Regions from separate parts of the Streptomyces yangpuensis genome, predicted to be linked through region 2. Evidence: riboswitches for the same ligand, from Rfam matches in the RefSeq annotation. Region 2 holds a riboswitch; the other holds the start of a gene.
The links. A riboswitch is a leader RNA that binds a small molecule or an ion and turns the genes downstream of it on or off. The one in region 2 is predicted to bind cobalamin.
Positions count from the first base shown of each region.

Region 1: another riboswitch for cobalamin. It lies ahead of cobN (cobaltochelatase subunit CobN); the one in region 2 lies ahead of NRK68_RS22760 (ribonucleoside-diphosphate reductase subunit alpha).

Region 1 covers NZ_CP102514.1:5,978,595-5,986,313, reverse strand. Annotated here, with positions in the region: gene NRK68_RS27235 (ferredoxin-like domain-containing protein) at 1-828, opposite strand, end outside; cobalamin riboswitch at 1,216-1,343, shown strand; gene cobN (cobaltochelatase subunit CobN) at 1,384-5,001, shown strand; gene NRK68_RS27225 (hypothetical protein) at 5,178-5,300, opposite strand; gene NRK68_RS27220 (immunity 49 family protein) at 5,392-6,774, opposite strand; gene NRK68_RS27215 (ABC transporter ATP-binding protein) at 7,254-7,719, shown strand, end outside.
Region 2 covers NZ_CP102514.1:4,928,581-4,936,299, reverse strand. Annotated here, with positions in the region: gene NRK68_RS22780 (carbon starvation CstA family protein) at 1-685, shown strand, start outside; gene NRK68_RS22775 (CstA-like transporter-associated (seleno)protein) at 682-879, shown strand; gene NRK68_RS22770 (Uma2 family endonuclease) at 930-1,295, opposite strand; gene NRK68_RS22765 (GNAT family N-acetyltransferase) at 1,374-1,871, shown strand; cobalamin riboswitch at 1,923-2,044, shown strand; gene NRK68_RS22760 (ribonucleoside-diphosphate reductase subunit alpha) at 2,182-4,569, shown strand; gene NRK68_RS22755 (ribonucleotide-diphosphate reductase subunit beta) at 4,569-5,585, shown strand; gene NRK68_RS22750 (hypothetical protein) at 5,709-5,936, opposite strand; gene NRK68_RS22745 (helix-turn-helix domain-containing protein) at 6,018-6,983, shown strand; gene NRK68_RS22740 (hypothetical protein) at 6,949-7,719, opposite strand, start outside.

The sequences.
Region 1 (7,719 bases), 1.1 Mb from region 2:
GCCGGTGGTCATCCGGCCCAGCGGGGGCAGCACGCACAGGTCGCCGCGCGGGCCCGGGCCGCGTCCCCACGGCCGGGGCGGTGCGGCGTACGGCCAGTCCACCTCGGTCTCGCGGACGGCGCCGATGCCGGCGGCGGCCAGCCGGGCCGCGAACTCCCCGTCGTCCAGGGCGTGTCCGGCGGCGAGTTCGGCCACCCGCCAGGCGCGGGTGCCGGCCGCGTCCACGGCGTCGAGGAAGTACTCGGCGGCGAGCAGCGCGGCCCGCGGGGCGTCCTCGTCGGCGACGGCGACGGCTCCGGCGGCCGCCCCGAGACGGACCAGCGCCCGGTCGCCGCACCGCCCGAGCACGGTGATGTCCGGCTCCAGGGCGGCCACGTCGCCACGGCCGTCGTCGAGGGCGAAGAGGAAGCGGCCGGACAGGGCGGTGACGCGGAGGTTCGCGCACAGCAGCCGGTCCAGCTCGCGCACCCAGGGCAGTACGTCCTGCGAGGTCGGGGTGGCCACGATGTTGCGTACGCGTTCGTGGGCGGGCGCGGGCAGCAGCCCGGCGGCGTCGAGCACCGCGGCGAGGCCGGTGCCGCAGCCCTCGGCGAGGCCGCGCAGCTGCACGTTGCCGCGGGAGGTGAGTTCGAGGTGCCCGTCGCCGAACCGGTCGGCGGCGGCCGCGAGGTGCGCGGCCTGCGCGGCGGTCAGGGCGCCGCCGGGGATCCGGACGCGCGCGAGGTACCCGTCGTCCGCCGCGTGCAGCCTGAGCGCGCCGGGGCAGGCGTCACCGCGGTCCCGTATGACGGGTTCGTCCCGCGATACGGCGGAGGGGGGCTGGGGCATGGCGGCGAGCATACCCACGATTCCCCTGCCCGGAACTGTGTCCACCGCCACCCTCCGTCACCCACCGCACCCCCAGCGCCATCCCGCCCCCGCCCTTCCAGCCTCGCCTCGCCCTTCCAGCCTCGCCGCGCACTCTCAGCCCCGCCGGCGTTTGAGGCGCGCATTTTCAGCCTCGCCGGCGTTTGAGGCGCGGGGGTCCGGGGGCAGAGCCCCCGCAACGGCGCCGCACCGAACCCGCCCCAGTCGGCGGAGCCACCCGCAGAGCCCCCGCAACCGCGCCGCACCGCCGCACCGAACCCGCCCCCGCCGGCGGAGCCACCGGCGGAGCCACCCGCCACCCCCACTCCCGACCACCGCAAACGCCACCTAGGATGACCACCGGCGGCCCATACGGTCCGCCGTCGCCGAGGACGGCGACATGGGAGGAAGCCCGGTGCGAATCCGGCGCGGTCCCGCCACTGTGAACCCGGCAGAGCCACACGGCCGGGTGAGTCAGGAACTCCCGCTGTCCTCACTGCCCGGGGCGCGGAAACCCCGAGGAAGGCCTGCCGCCGCATGATCCTGCTGCTGTCGACGTCCGACACCGATCTGCTCAGCGCCCGCGCAGCGAACACGGCGGACGCCCCCGTCCCGTACCGGTTCGCGAACCCCTCCCGCCTTCCCCTCGACGACCTCCCCGGCCTGCTCGACGGGGCCGACCTGGTCGTCGTACGCCTCCTCGGCGGCCTCCGCGCCTGGCAGGACGGCCTGGACCTGCTGCTGGCGCCCGGCCAGACCCGCCCGGTCGTGGTCCTGACCGGCGAACAGGCCCCGGACGCCCAGCTGATGGAGGCCTCCACGGTGCCGATCGGCATCGCGGCCGAGGCGCACGCCTACCTCGCGCACGGCGGCCCGTCCAACCTCGGGCAGCTGGCCCGGTTCCTGTCCGACACCGTCCTGCTCACCGGCCACGGCTTCGAGCCGCCCGCCGCCGCCCCCACCTGGGGGCCCCTGGAGCGCACCGCGCAGCGCACGGACGGCCCCGAGGTCGCCGTGCTCTACTACCGCGCCCACCAGATGAGCGGCAACACCGGCTTCGTGCACACGCTCTGCGAGGCCATCGAGGCCCACGGCGCCCGGCCGGTCCCCCTCTACGTCTCCTCCCTGCGCACCCCGGAGCCGGGGCTCGTCGCGGCCCTGGGTTCCGCGGACGCGGTCGTCACCACCGTCCTCGCGGCCGGCGGCACCAGGCCCGCCACCGCCTCGGCGGGCGGGGACGACGAGTCCTGGGACGCGGGCGCGCTCGCCGCGCTCGGCGTGCCGATCCTCCAGGCCCTGTGCCTGACCGGCTCCCGCGCCTCCTGGGAGGAGAACGACGAGGGCCTCTCCCCGCTGGACGCCGCGACGCAGGTCGCCGTGCCCGAGTTCGACGGCCGTCTGATCACCGTCCCGTTCTCCTTCAAGGAGTTCGACGAGGACGGTCTGCCCGCCTACGTGGCCGACCCTGAGCGGGCCGCCCGGGTCGCGGGCATCGCCGTACGCCACGCGCGCCTGCGCCACATCGAGCGCCGGGACAAGAAGGTCGCGCTCGTCCTTTCCGCGTACCCGACGAAGCACTCCCGCATCGGCAACGCGGTCGGCCTGGACACCCCGGCGAGCGCGGTGGAACTGCTGCGCACCCTCATCGCCGAGGGCTACGACTTCGGCCCGGTGACCGAGATCCCCGGTCTGGTCTCGGGCGACGGCGACGAGCTGATCCGCGCCCTGATCGAGGCCGGCGGCCACGACCAGGACTGGCTCACCGAGGAGCAGCTGGCCCGCAACCCGGTCCGCATCCCGGCCGCGGACTACAGGCGCTGGTTCGCCGAGCTGCCGGCCGAGCTGCGCGAAAGCGTCGAGGAGCACTGGGGCGAGGCCCCGGGCAACATGTTCGTGGACCGTTCGGCGAACCCCGAGGGCGACATCGTCCTGGCCGCCCTGCGCCGCGGGAACCTCCTGATCCTCATCCAGCCGCCGCGCGGCTTCGGCGAGAACCCGATCGCGATCTACCACGACCCCGATCTGCCGCCCTCGCACCACTACCTGGCCGCGTACCGCTGGATCCAGGCGCGCGCGGAGGACGGCGGCTTCGGCGCCGACGCGATGATCCACCTGGGCAAGCACGGCAACCTGGAGTGGCTGCCCGGCAAGAACGCGGGCCTGTCCGCGGCCTGCGCGCCGGACGCCGCCCTCGGCGACCTCCCGCTGATCTACCCGTTCCTGGTCAACGACCCGGGCGAGGGCACCCAGGCCAAGCGCCGCGTCCACGCCACCCTGGTCGACCACCTGGTGCCGCCGATGGCGCGCGCGGAGTCGTACGGCGACATCGCACGCCTGGAGCAGCACCTGGACGAGTACGCCCAGATCTCCGCGATGGACCCGGCGAAGCTGCCGGCCATCCGCGCCCAGATCTGGACGCTGATCCAGGCGGCGAAGCTCGACCACGACCTGGGGCTGGAGGAGCGTCCGGACGACGACGGCTTCGACGACTTCCTGCTGCACGTCGACGGCTGGCTGTGCGAGGTCAAGGACGCCCAGATCCGGGACGGTCTGCACGTCCTGGGCGGCGCCCCGACGGGTGAGGCGCGGGTCAACCTGGTCCTCGCGATCCTGCGCGCCCGCCAGATCTGGGGTGGTACGACGGCCCTGCCCGGGCTGCGCGAGGCCCTGGGCCTCGACGAGTCCAAGGCCACCCGTACGTCCGCGGACGACATCGAGGAGCAGGCCCGCGCCCTGGTCCAGGCGATGGAGGACGCCGGCTGGGCGCCGGACGCCGTCGCCCCGGTCGCGGCGGACCGGCCTGCGGACGTCGCGGCGGTCCTGTCCTTCGCGGCCCGCGAGGTGGTCCCGCGGCTGGCCGGCACGACGGACGAGATCGCCCATGTGGTCGCGGCCCTGGACGGCCGGTTCGTCCCGGCGGGCCCCTCCGGCTCCCCGCTGCGCGGCCTGGTCAACGTCCTCCCGACGGGCCGCAACTTCTACTCGGTCGACCCCAAGGCCGTGCCGTCCCGCCTCGCGTGGGAGACGGGCCAGGCCCTGGCCGACTCCCTGCTGACGCGCTACCGCACCGACAACGGCGAGTGGCCGGCTTCGGTGGGCCTGTCCCTGTGGGGCACGAGCGCGATGCGCACGGCGGGCGACGACGTGGCCGAGGCCATGGCGCTGCTCGGCATCCGGCCGGTGTGGGACGAGGCCTCGCGGCGCGTGACCGGGCTGGAGCCGATCCCGCTCGTGGAGCTGGGCCGGCCGCGCATCGATGTGACGCTGCGCATCTCGGGCTTCTTCCGTGACGCGTTCCCGCACGTGATCGGCCTGCTGGACGACGCGGTGCGGCTCGCGGCCTCGCTGGAGGAGCCCGCCGACCAGAACTTCGTCCGGGCGCATGCCCAGGCGGACCTGGCCCTGCACGGTGACGAGCGCCGCGCGACGACCCGTATCTTCGGCTCGCGGCCGGGTACGTACGGGGCGGGCATCCTGCAGCTGATCGACTCCCGCGACTGGCGTACGGACGCCGACCTGGCGGAGGTCTACACGGTGTGGGGCGGCTACGCCTACGGCCGCGGCCTCGAAGGACGCCCCGCCCGGGACGAGATGGAGACGGCCTACAAGCGGATCACGGTCGCGGCGAAGAACACGGACACCCGCGAGCACGACATCGCGGACTCGGACGACTACTTCCAGTACCACGGCGGCATGGTGGCCACGGTCCGCGCCCTGCGCGGCACGGCCCCGGAGGCGTACATCGGTGACTCCACCCGCCCGGAGACGGTCAAGACCCGCACCCTGGTCGAGGAGACCTCGCGCGTCTTCCGCGCCCGTGTCGTGAACCCGAAGTGGATCGAGGCGATGCGCCGCCACGGCTACAAGGGCGCCTTCGAGCTCGCGGCGACGGTGGACTACCTCTTCGGCTACGACGCCACGACGGGCGTGGTCGCGGACTGGATGTACGACAAGCTCACCGAGACGTACGTCCTGGACCCGGTGAACCGCGCCTTCCTGGAGGAGGCCAACCCGTGGGCCCTGCACGGCATCGCGGAGCGCCTGCTGGAGGCGGAGTCCCGCGGTATGTGGGAGAAGCCGGACCCGCAGATCCTGGAGTCCCTGCGGCAGGTGTACCTGGACACCGAGGGCAACCTGGAGGGTGAGGCGGAGTAGCCCCGCGTCGGGCCGCCGACACGACGAAGGCCGTCCTCGCCACCCGTTCCGCGGGTGGGGAGGACGGCCTTCTCGCGGTCGGATCCGCGTACCCCGAGTACGCGCACCGCCCGAAGCCCGCTACGCCTTGACGGTCTGGTTCAGCGCCACGAGCGCCTGCGCCCACCGTACGTACTTCAGCTGCGCTCGCCGTCCTTCTCGCTGACGCCCTTCAGCGCGGCCACGGGAGCGGCGAGCACATCGGCCAGCGGCTTGTCGGCCCACGCCTTGTCGAGCACCTTGTCCAGATCGATCGCCATGAGTGTCCCTCCGGGAACATCGGCACCACATACGCGGGCAAACCTAACTCAATCGGACAATCAGCTCGCGGTGCGGCACGCCGCCGGTGTGTCAGGAGATGTCCTCGACGCGCTTGCCGTCGACGAGGTACCGGGGCAGGTGCGGCAGCCGCTCCGGATCCATCGGGAAGCCCTGGTCGTGGGCGAGGCAGGCCATGGCGAGCGGCCCGAGCGCCACCCGGGCGCGCGGCGCCCCGGAATCCCCCCAGTAGCCGCCGTGTTCGGCGAGGGCCTCGGCCAGCACCTCGGCGAAGGCCTCGTGCTCGCGGGTGAAGAAGCGGTGGAAGAGCGAGACCGGCTGGAAGTCGATCCGGTTCACGAAGTCGTCCGGCGCGTGCGTGAGCGCCTCGGGCAGGGACGTCTGCATGGCGGCGAGCAGCTTCTCCACGACCGCGTCGGCAGGACCGCCGGAGAGGTAGGTCCGCAGGGTGTCGATCCAGTGCAGGACGTAGGCGTCGACGCTGTCGTCCTGCCGCAGCGTCTCCAGCGGGACCCCGCACAGCCGGGCCACCTGGTCGTGCGCGCGGCAGGCGAGCGCGAGGTAGACGGCGTCGAGCCAGGCGCGGGCGTCCGCGGGCGGGGCCGCGGGCGTGGCGGGCAGCCGCAGGGTGTTCGCCTCGCCCAGAAACCACTGCTCCGGCCCCGAGCCGGTGAACAGCGCGGTGCCGAGCCGCACGGCCGTGGCCCACGCGTCCCAGGTGTCGAGCTCGGACACGACGGGATCGGCGACACACCGGACGTGGGCCAGCGCCAGGGCCGAGGCGAAGGCGTCACCGAGCCCCGCCGGATCCTCCGCGAGCCGCGCCACGGACTCGATGGTCGTACGGGTCAGCTCGGCGGGATCCGGGGCGGCCCGATCCACGACGATCCGGCCGGCACGGTCGAGGCGGACCAGGCCCTTCATCAGAGCGAGCAGTTCCTGCGGCGGCTCGAGCGACAGCGTGCGCGTGTCCTCGTCGAGGACGGTGAGGGAGGTCAGACCGCCCCGGTGCCACCAGTACACCCGCGGCGACAGGGGGCCGGGCCCGTCCTCGTACGCGCCCAGGGCATACATGGCCAGGTCGTTGAGGGCGTCCACCACCGAGCCGTCGGCTATCGGATGGAAGGCCAGCAGGTGCCGGGTCGGGGCGACCACGAGCGCGCCGGCGGACGGCAGCGACGTGCCGGTGACCTGCCGCGCGAGTTCACCGAGGTACAGCGCCTTGGAGGCGACGAAGTGCGAGTCGCCGAAGACGGACTGCAGCGTGGCATGCCCTTCGAGGGTGATCTCCTCGTGCTGGACGGGCACCCGCATCAGGTTGGCGTACGCTGCCTGCCCCAACTCCTGGATCCCGACCCGCTCCACGTCGCGGTCGGTGAGCGAACGCACGCTGGTGGGCCCGTCGAAGGCATAGGCGAACACCAGCTCGTCGGCCACGACCCGGGCATACCGCATACCACCGGCCACCTGAGGCGTCACCAGCCCGACGGGCAACAGCCGCGCATGCACCCCCCGCAACAGCTCCTCGACGCTCTCGCCACCGTGACCGCCACTGGATTCAGCTGAGTTGTCTCGATTCACCCCCGAACCCTACGAGACACCACCGACACATCACGGCGCCCAGGCCCCGGGAGCCTCCGTTCCCGTTCTGGGGAGGCGGCCTTCGGCGCTCTGCACGCGGCGGGGCGCAATCCCTCGAAGGGGGGCATCGACACCTCCGGGTGATTCGAACGGGCGTGGGCCCGCGCCGCCGTTGAGGTTCGGGCGGCGGTCGCAAGTGTGTGCGGGCTTTCGTTCCTCGCGGGCCGTGACGCCGCTCTGAGCAGCCACGTTCTTCCGGCGTCAGTTCGCAGCCGCAGCGCCTCGGGAGGAAACTTGCGATCCGTGCACGTTCATGTGGTGTTCGACCCGGCACCGGGCGGAGGTGGCCGCGCATGAGGCTCCTCAAGCGGCCCACGGCCCTCCAGCCCGCCGTCTCGGCGAGCGAGCGGCGGCTCTTCGGCGGGCCCCTGCGCTACGACGCCGGCTGGTCCCACCACGACTACGCCCGCCTCGAAGGGCGGCTGCTGTCCACCCTGCGCTCCATGCCCCGTATGGTCGCCGGGACCCTGCGCCTGGCCTGGGACACCGACCGGCCCGCGCTGCTCACCGTTGCCGCCTCCGAGGCCGGCCAGGGGGTCACCTCCGCCGTCGGGCTGCTCGTCCTCAGCGAGGTCCTCCGTACGCTGCTCGGCGCGGGCAGTCCCGCCGAGCGGCTGCACGCCGCCATGCCCGCCCTGGCCGCGGGTGCGCTGGTCGCCGTACTGGGCGCCGTACTGGCCTCCCGGTCCACCGCGGCCGCCGGACGGCTGGAGCCGAAGGTCGAACGGGCCGCGCACGAGAAGTACTTGAAGGCCGCCG
Region 2 (7,719 bases):
CCAGGACACCCTCGGCAACGTCCACAAGTCCTTCAAGGACGTCAGCTGGAAGCCCGGCGTGTGGTTCGCGAGCGCGATCGTGGTCGGCGCGTGGGGCTACTTCCTGTGGGTCGGCATCAAGGACCCGCTGGGCGGGATCAACCAGCTCTTCCCGCTCTTCGGCATCGCCAACCAGCTGCTCGCCGCGGTGGCGCTGGCCGTCTGCACCACGCTGCTGGTGAAGTCCGGCCGGCTCAAGTGGGCGTGGGTGACGGGCGTCCCGCTGGTCTGGGACGCCACGGTGACCCTCACCGCCAGCTACCAGAAGGTCTTCTCCGAGGACGTGAAGGTCGGCTTCTTCGCCCAGCGCGACAAGTACCAGGCGGGCATCGACGCCGACAAGGTGCTGGCCCCCGCGAAGAACATGGACGACATGCACACGATCGTCACCAACGCCACGGTCGACGGCGTGCTGTGCGCCCTGTTCGCCGTCCTGATCATCGTGGTCCTCGCGGACGCCGCCCGGACCTGCCTCAAGGCCGTCCGTGACCCGGGCTCGGCGAAGCTCTCCGAGACCCCGTGGACCGAGTCGAAGATCGTCGCCCCGGCCGGCCTGATCGCGACCGCCGAGGAGCGGGCCCAGCTCGCCGCCGCAGGGGCGGACCGCGACTCCGGCGGCGGGCAGGTCAAGGAGCCGGTGGGGTGAGCACCGTACGCGCCGTGCTGGCCCGGGCCAGGTATTACGTACGGGAGTTCTCGGGAGAGGCCGCCTACGACCGCTACGTGGCCCACGCCCGCTCCCACGACCCGGACGCGGAGGTCCTCACCCGCCGCGCGTTCGAACGCGCCCGCACGGATGCCCGCGAGGCGGACCCCCGCGAGGGCTTCCGCTGCTGCTGACACACGCCGAAGGGGCCCCGCCGCGTCCGGCGGGGCCCCTTCGGCGCTCCTCAGCGCACCCAGTCCTTGAGAACCTCGGTCCGGAGGGTGACGTTGACCGGATCGGGGAGCTCAACGTCGTTCCCGAACTCCACCGTACGGGTGTTCGCATACCTGCGGCCGTCCGGTTCACTGAACACGGTCACGTCGCACGCCTCCCGGTCGATGAGCAGGTATACAGGGATGCCCGTCCGGGCGTAGGCGAGGGGCTTCTCGACGCGGTCACGGCGGTCGTGATCTCCGTCCGGCACTGCCTTGCTCCTGATGACCCCGTCGATGAACTCCAGCCGCAGACCTTCGACCTCTCTGGCGGCTACGCGCGCGACGGCTTCGAAGTCCTCGGTCAGCATGTGGGGCCTGTCGGTCATCACGGTCACGCCTCGCTCACCTTCCTCGACGGTGCTGCCTCCGACGATAGCGCCGCCCGCCGGGAGGCGTCCTGCACACTCGACCGCATGGACATGGTGATCAGAACGGCGGTGCCCGCCGACTACACGGAGCTGGGCGAGATCACGGCGCGGGCCTACCTCGCCGACGGACACCTGGACTTCAACGAGGACGACGCGTACCTGAAGGTGCTGCGCGACGTGGCCGGGCGGGCCGTCCTGGCCGAGGTGCTCGTCGCCGAGCACGACGGCCAGGTGCTCGGCGGCGTGACCTTCGCCGCACCCGGCAGCCCGCTCGCCGACATCGCCGGCCCCGACGAGGCCGAGTTCCGGATGCTCGCGGTGGACCACGCGGCCCGCGGCCGGGGCGTCGGCGAGGCCCTGGTGCGGGGCTGCATCGAACGGGCGCGGGCGATCGAGGGCGTCACGGGCCTCGTGCTCTCCACCCAGCGCAGCATGGCCGGGGCCCACCGGATCTACGTACGGCTGGGCTTCGAGCGCACTCCGGAGCGGGACTGGGCGCCCATCGAGGGCCTGAAACTCCTCACGTACCGACTCAAGCTGTAGCCGCGCCGACACTACATGTTGGGGGTGCCGCACAAGGGCGCCCCCACATGTATGCTCATGCCTGCTGTCGCCGCAGGGGAATCCGGTGGGAATCCGGAACTGTCCCGCAACGGTATGAAGTGTCCGGCATCCGGACACCAAGTCCGATGACCTGCCGTCAGCGCGCCCGGATCGACCGAACCGGGTGCCGACACGTCCGGGCCTCGCGGTTGGGCCGGTGGACGCCATGCGGTGTGCCCGTTCCTGCCACGCCCGCATGCGCCCGCGCCCGCCCGCCGATGACCGGGCCGAGCGAGGGAGAGCTCCCGCCGTGACCATCGCGCCTTCCGCACCGCGCGCCGAGTCCGTTTCTGGCGACAACACCGAGGGCCCGGGGGCCACGCTGCTGCGTACCCTCACCGAACTGACGGCGGACCTCCCCGACACCGACCCCGGCCGCGTCGCCGCCGCCGCGCTCCGCGGCCGCAGCTCCGCCGCCGACGACGCCGAACTGCGGGGGCTGGCCACCGAGTCCGCCGCGGGCCTCATCTCCGAGGACCCGGCCTACTCCAAGCTCGCCGCCCGCCTGCTGACGCTGGCCGTGCGCGACGAGGCCGCGAGCCAGGGCTCCACCTCCTTCTCCGCCTCCGTCGAGGTCGGCCACCGCGAGGGCCTCATCGCCGACCGCACCGCCGAGTTCGTGCGGGCGCACGCGAGCCGTCTGGACGCGCTGGTCGAGCACACCCTCGCCGAGGGCGCCGACGACCGCTTCGGCTTCTTCGGCCTGCGCACCCTGCACAGCCGCTACCTGCTGCGCCACCCCATCACCCGTCAGGTCATCGAGACCCCGCAGTACTTCATGCTGCGCGTGGCCTGCGGTCTCGCCGCGGACGAGAGCGTCCAGGCCGTCGAGGAAGTCGCCTCGCTGTACCGGCTGATGAGCCGCCTCGACTACCTGCCCTCCTCCCCCACCCTCTTCAACTCCGGCACCCGGCACCCGCAGATGTCCTCCTGCTACCTGCTGGACTCCCCGCTGGACGAGCTCGACTCGATCTACGACCGCTACCACCAGGTCGCGCGCCTGTCGAAGCACGCCGGCGGCATCGGCCTGTCGTACTCCCGCATCCGCGCCCGCGGTTCGCTGATCCGCGGCACCAACGGCCACTCCAACGGCATCGTGCCGTTCCTGAAGACCCTCGACGCCTCCGTCGCCGCCGTGAACCAGGGCGGCCGCCGCAAGGGCGCCGCCGCCGTCTACCTGGAGACCTGGCACGCGGACATCGAGGAGTTCCTGGAGCTCCGCGACAACACCGGTGAGGACCAGCGCCGTACGCACAACCTGAACCTCGCCCACTGGGTGCCGGACGAGTTCATGCGCCGCGTGAACGCCGACGCCGAGTGGTCGCTGTTCTCCCCGGCCGACGTCCCCGAGCTGGTCGACCTGTGGGGCGACGACTTCGACGCCGCCTACCGCAAGGCCGAGGCCGACGGCCTGGCCCGCAAGACCATGCCCGCCCGCGACCTGTACGGCCGGATGATGCGCACCCTCGCGCAGACCGGCCAGGGCTGGATGACCTTCAAGGACGCCTCCAACCGCACGGCCAACCAGACCGCCGAGCCGGGCACCGTCGTCCACTCCTCGAACCTGTGCACCGAGATCATCGAGGTCACCGACGACGGTGAGACGGCCGTCTGCAACCTCGGCTCGGTCAACCTGGGCGCCTTCGTCCTGACGGAGACCGGCGAGATCGACTGGGAGCGCCTGGACGAGACCGTCCGCACCGCCGTCACCTTCCTCGACCGCGTGGTGGACATCAACTTCTACCCGACCGAGCAGGCCGGCCGCTCCAACGCCCGCTGGCGCCCGGTGGGCCTGGGCGCGATGGGCCTCCAGGACGTCTTCTTCAAGCTGAAGCTGCCCTTCGACTCCCCCGAGGCGAAGGCCCTGTCCACCAAGCTCTCCGAGCGCATCATGCTGGCCGCGTACGAGGCCTCCTGCGACCTCGCCGAGCGCAGCGGCCCGCTGCCGGCCTGGGAGCAGACCCGCACCGCGCGCGGCGTGCTGCACCCGGACCACTACGACACCGAGCTGAACTGGCCGGAGCGCTGGGACGCGCTGCGCACCCGCGTCGCCGAGACCGGCATGCGCAACTCCCTGCTCCTCGCCATCGCCCCGACGGCCACGATCGCCTCGATCGCCGGCGTGTACGAGTGCATCGAGCCGCAGGTCTCCAACCTGTTCAAGCGCGAGACGCTGTCGGGTGAGTTCCTCCAGGTGAACGGCTACCTGGTGGAGGAGCTGAAGCAGCTCGGCGTGTGGGACGCCCAGACCCGTGAGGCGCTGCGCGACTCCTCGGGCTCGGTGCAGGGCTTCGGCTGGATCCCGGCCGAGGTACGCGCGCTGTACCGCACGGCGTGGGAGATCCCGCAGCGCGGCCTGATCGACATGGCGGCGGCCCGTACCCCGTTCCTGGACCAGTCGCAGTCACTGAACCTGTTCCTGGAGACGCCCACCATCGGCAAGCTCAGCTCGATGTACGCGTACGCCTGGAAGCAGGGCCTGAAGACCACGTACTACCTGCGCTCGCGCCCGGCGACGAAGATCGCCCGCGCCGCCCAGGCCGCCACCGCCGCTCCGGTGGCCCTCCCGCAGGCCGTCGACGCCGACGCGCTGGCCTGCTCCCTTGAGAACCCCGAGTCCTGCGAGGCCTGCCAGTAATGAGCTCCACCGACAAGAAGAACCTCCTGGACCCGGGCTTCGAGCTCACGCTCCGTCCGATGCGCTACCCGGACTTCTACGAGCGCTACCGGGACGCGATCAAGAACACCTGGACGGTGGAGGAGGTCGACCTCCACTCGGACGTCGCCGACCTCGCGAAGCTGACGCCCGCCGAGCAGCACATGATCGGCCGGCTGGTCGCGTTCTTCGCGACGGGCGACTCGATCGTCTCGAACAACCTGGTGCTGACGCTGTACAAGCACATCAACTCCCCGGAGGCGCGCCTGTACCTGTCGCGCCAGCTGTTCGAGGAGGCCGTGCACGTCCAGTTCTATCTGACGCTGCTCGACACCTACCTGCCCGACCCGGACGACCGCGCGGCGGCGTTCGACGCGGTGGAGGAGATCCCCTCCATCCGTGAGAAGGCGCAGTTCTGCTTCAAGTGGATGGACTCGGTCGAGAAGATCGAACGGCTGGAGACGCAGGCCGACCGCCGCCGCTTCCTGCTGAACCTGATCTGCTTCGCGGCGTGCATCGAGGGCCTGTTCTTCTACGGCGCCTTCGCGTACGTGTACTGGTTCCGCTCGCGCGGTCTGCTGCACGGCCTGGCCACCGGCACCAACTGGGTGTTCCGTGATGAGACCATGCACATGAACTTCGCGTTCGAGGTCGTCGACACGGTCCGCAAGGAGGAGCCCGAGCTCTTCGACGACGCGCTCCAGCAGCAGGTCACCGACATGCTGAAGGAGGCCGTGGAGGCGGAGCTGCAGTTCGGCCGGGACCTGTGCGGTGACGGCCTGCCGGGGATGAACACCGAGTCGATGCGCGAGTACCTGGAGTGCGTCGCGGACCAGCGCCTGGTCCGTCTCGGCTTCCCGCCGGTGTACGGCTCGCAGAACCCGTTCTCCTTCATGGAGCTGCAGGGTGTCCAGGAGCTGACGAACTTCTTCGAGCGCCGCCCGTCGGCCTACCAGGTCGCGGTCGAGGGCACGGTCGACCTGGACGAGGACTTCTGAGCCCCCTCTGAAAACCCCTCCGAAGCCCCTCTGAGAACCCCTCGGAAGCACCGAGAGCCGGGACGCGAGCCGATCGCGTCCCGGCTCTTCGCGTTCCCGGGGCGGTGCGTGCGCCGTGGGGGCTCAGTGGGCGAGAGGGCCCCGGCGCCAGGCGGCGGACCGGATGCCGTGCCGGGGGCCCGGGGTGGGCGGCATGCCGCCCGCCTTCTGCCGCGGCAGCCACACGAGCCGTGTCTCGACGGCCCGCAGCTCTCGGTCGGTCCGCCGGTCCCGCAGAACCCCGTACAGGCTGGGGGCGAGCAGCAGGGCGGCGACGGCGAGGACGGCGAGGTAGCTCAGGAACGTGTTCATGTATCCACTGTCGCCCCGTTCACCCGACCCGGCCACTGGCAGGACTGCCATGAAAGAACGAATTACTGCCACACTGGGTGCATGCTGACCAACGTGGCCGTGGCCCTCCTCGACGAAGTGGCCCCCTTCGAGTTCGGAATCTTCTGCGAAGTCTTCGGGATCGACCGCAGCGACCATGGACTGCCGGTGTACGACTACGCCGTGTGCGCGGCGGAGGACGGCCCGCTGACCATGGCCGGAACGGGTTTCGCCTTCGCCCCCGCCCACGGGCTGGAGCGGCTGGAGAGCGCGGACCTGATCTGCGTGCCCGCCTTCCGCAACGCCTCGGAACGCACCTACCCGGAGCCGCTCATGGCCGCGCTGCGCCGCGGTGCGGAGCGCGGCGCGCGGGTGCTCAGCGTGTGCAGCGGGGCCTATGTGCTGGGCGCGGCGGGGCTGCTGGACGGCCGGCGCTGCACCACGCACTGGATGCACGCCCCGGCCCTGGCCCGGCGCTTCCCGCGGGCGCTGGTCGACCCGGACGTGCTCTACGTCGACGAGGGCCCGGTGATCACCTCGGCCGGCACCGCCTCCGGGATCGACGCCTGCCTCCACGTGGTCCGCCAGGAGCACGGCGCCGAGGTGGCCAACGCGATCGCGCGGCGGATGGTCGTACCGCCGCACCGGGACGGCGGGCAGGCGCAGTACATCCAGCGGCCGCTGCCGCGCACGTCCTGCGACACGGTGGGCGAGGTGATCGGGTGGATGGGCCGCCACCTGGCGGAGGAGATCACCGTCGAGCAGCTCGCGGAGCGGGCGCACATGTCGCCGCGCACCTTCGCCCGCCGCTTCCTGCAGGAGACCGGCACCACCCCCTACCAGTGGGTGCTGCGCCAGCGGGTCCTGCTGGCGCAGGAGTTGCTGGAGTCCACCGACGAGACGGTCGACGCGATCGCCGGCCGCTCGGGCTTCGGCAACGCGGCCGCCCTGCGCCACCACTTCCTGCGGACCCTGGGCACCACGCCGAACTCCTTCAGACGGACGTTCCGGGGCCCGCAGGCCGCCTGAAGCCCGTCGTGCCGGTCGGGCGGTCCCAGCCGTACTCCACGATGCGTCCGTCGAACGTCCCGGCCAGCAACCGCCCCTGCGGCGTCACGGCGAGGGACAGCGCACAGGTCGGGACCCCGTCGACGGCGAGGGCGGTCCGCAGGCGCACCTCGCCGGTCTCGGCGTCCAGGACCGTCAGGGCCCCGGAGACGTCCGCGGCGTAGACGTTCGTCCCGTCCGAGTCCAGGGCCGTCGCGCGGTGGTCGCCGCGGTGCTCCCACAGCACCTCGCCGTCCAGGGAGCGCCGTACGACGTAGCAGCTGCCCGGCCTGCGCGCGTGCGGCTCGTGGACGGACCCGGCGTACACCAGGGATTGCGCGATCTCCACCGCCGGACCGCCGAAGTGGTCCTCCTCCGGCGGCCGGCCGTGCGGGAAGAGCGGCCGCGGCGTGCCGTCCTTGTCCACCGCGCTGACCCACAGGTCCCGGTGCGACCACTGCGCACGGGTGCCCAGCAGTACGTAGGGCCGGCTCGGACGGCGCACCGGGAACGGGTGGTTGAACAGGGCGAAGTCCCCGGCCCCGGTCCCCTGCCGCACGTCGGCGCCGGCGGCGCCGTCCAGCTCGCACATCGACAGCCGTTCGCGTCCCGCGCTCGGCTCCCCCACCGGCCGCAGGACCATCCGCCGGCCGCCGCCCGGCACCAGGACCGCGTACCCGTCGGGTCGCACGGTCTCCAGCACCCGGCCGGTGTCGAC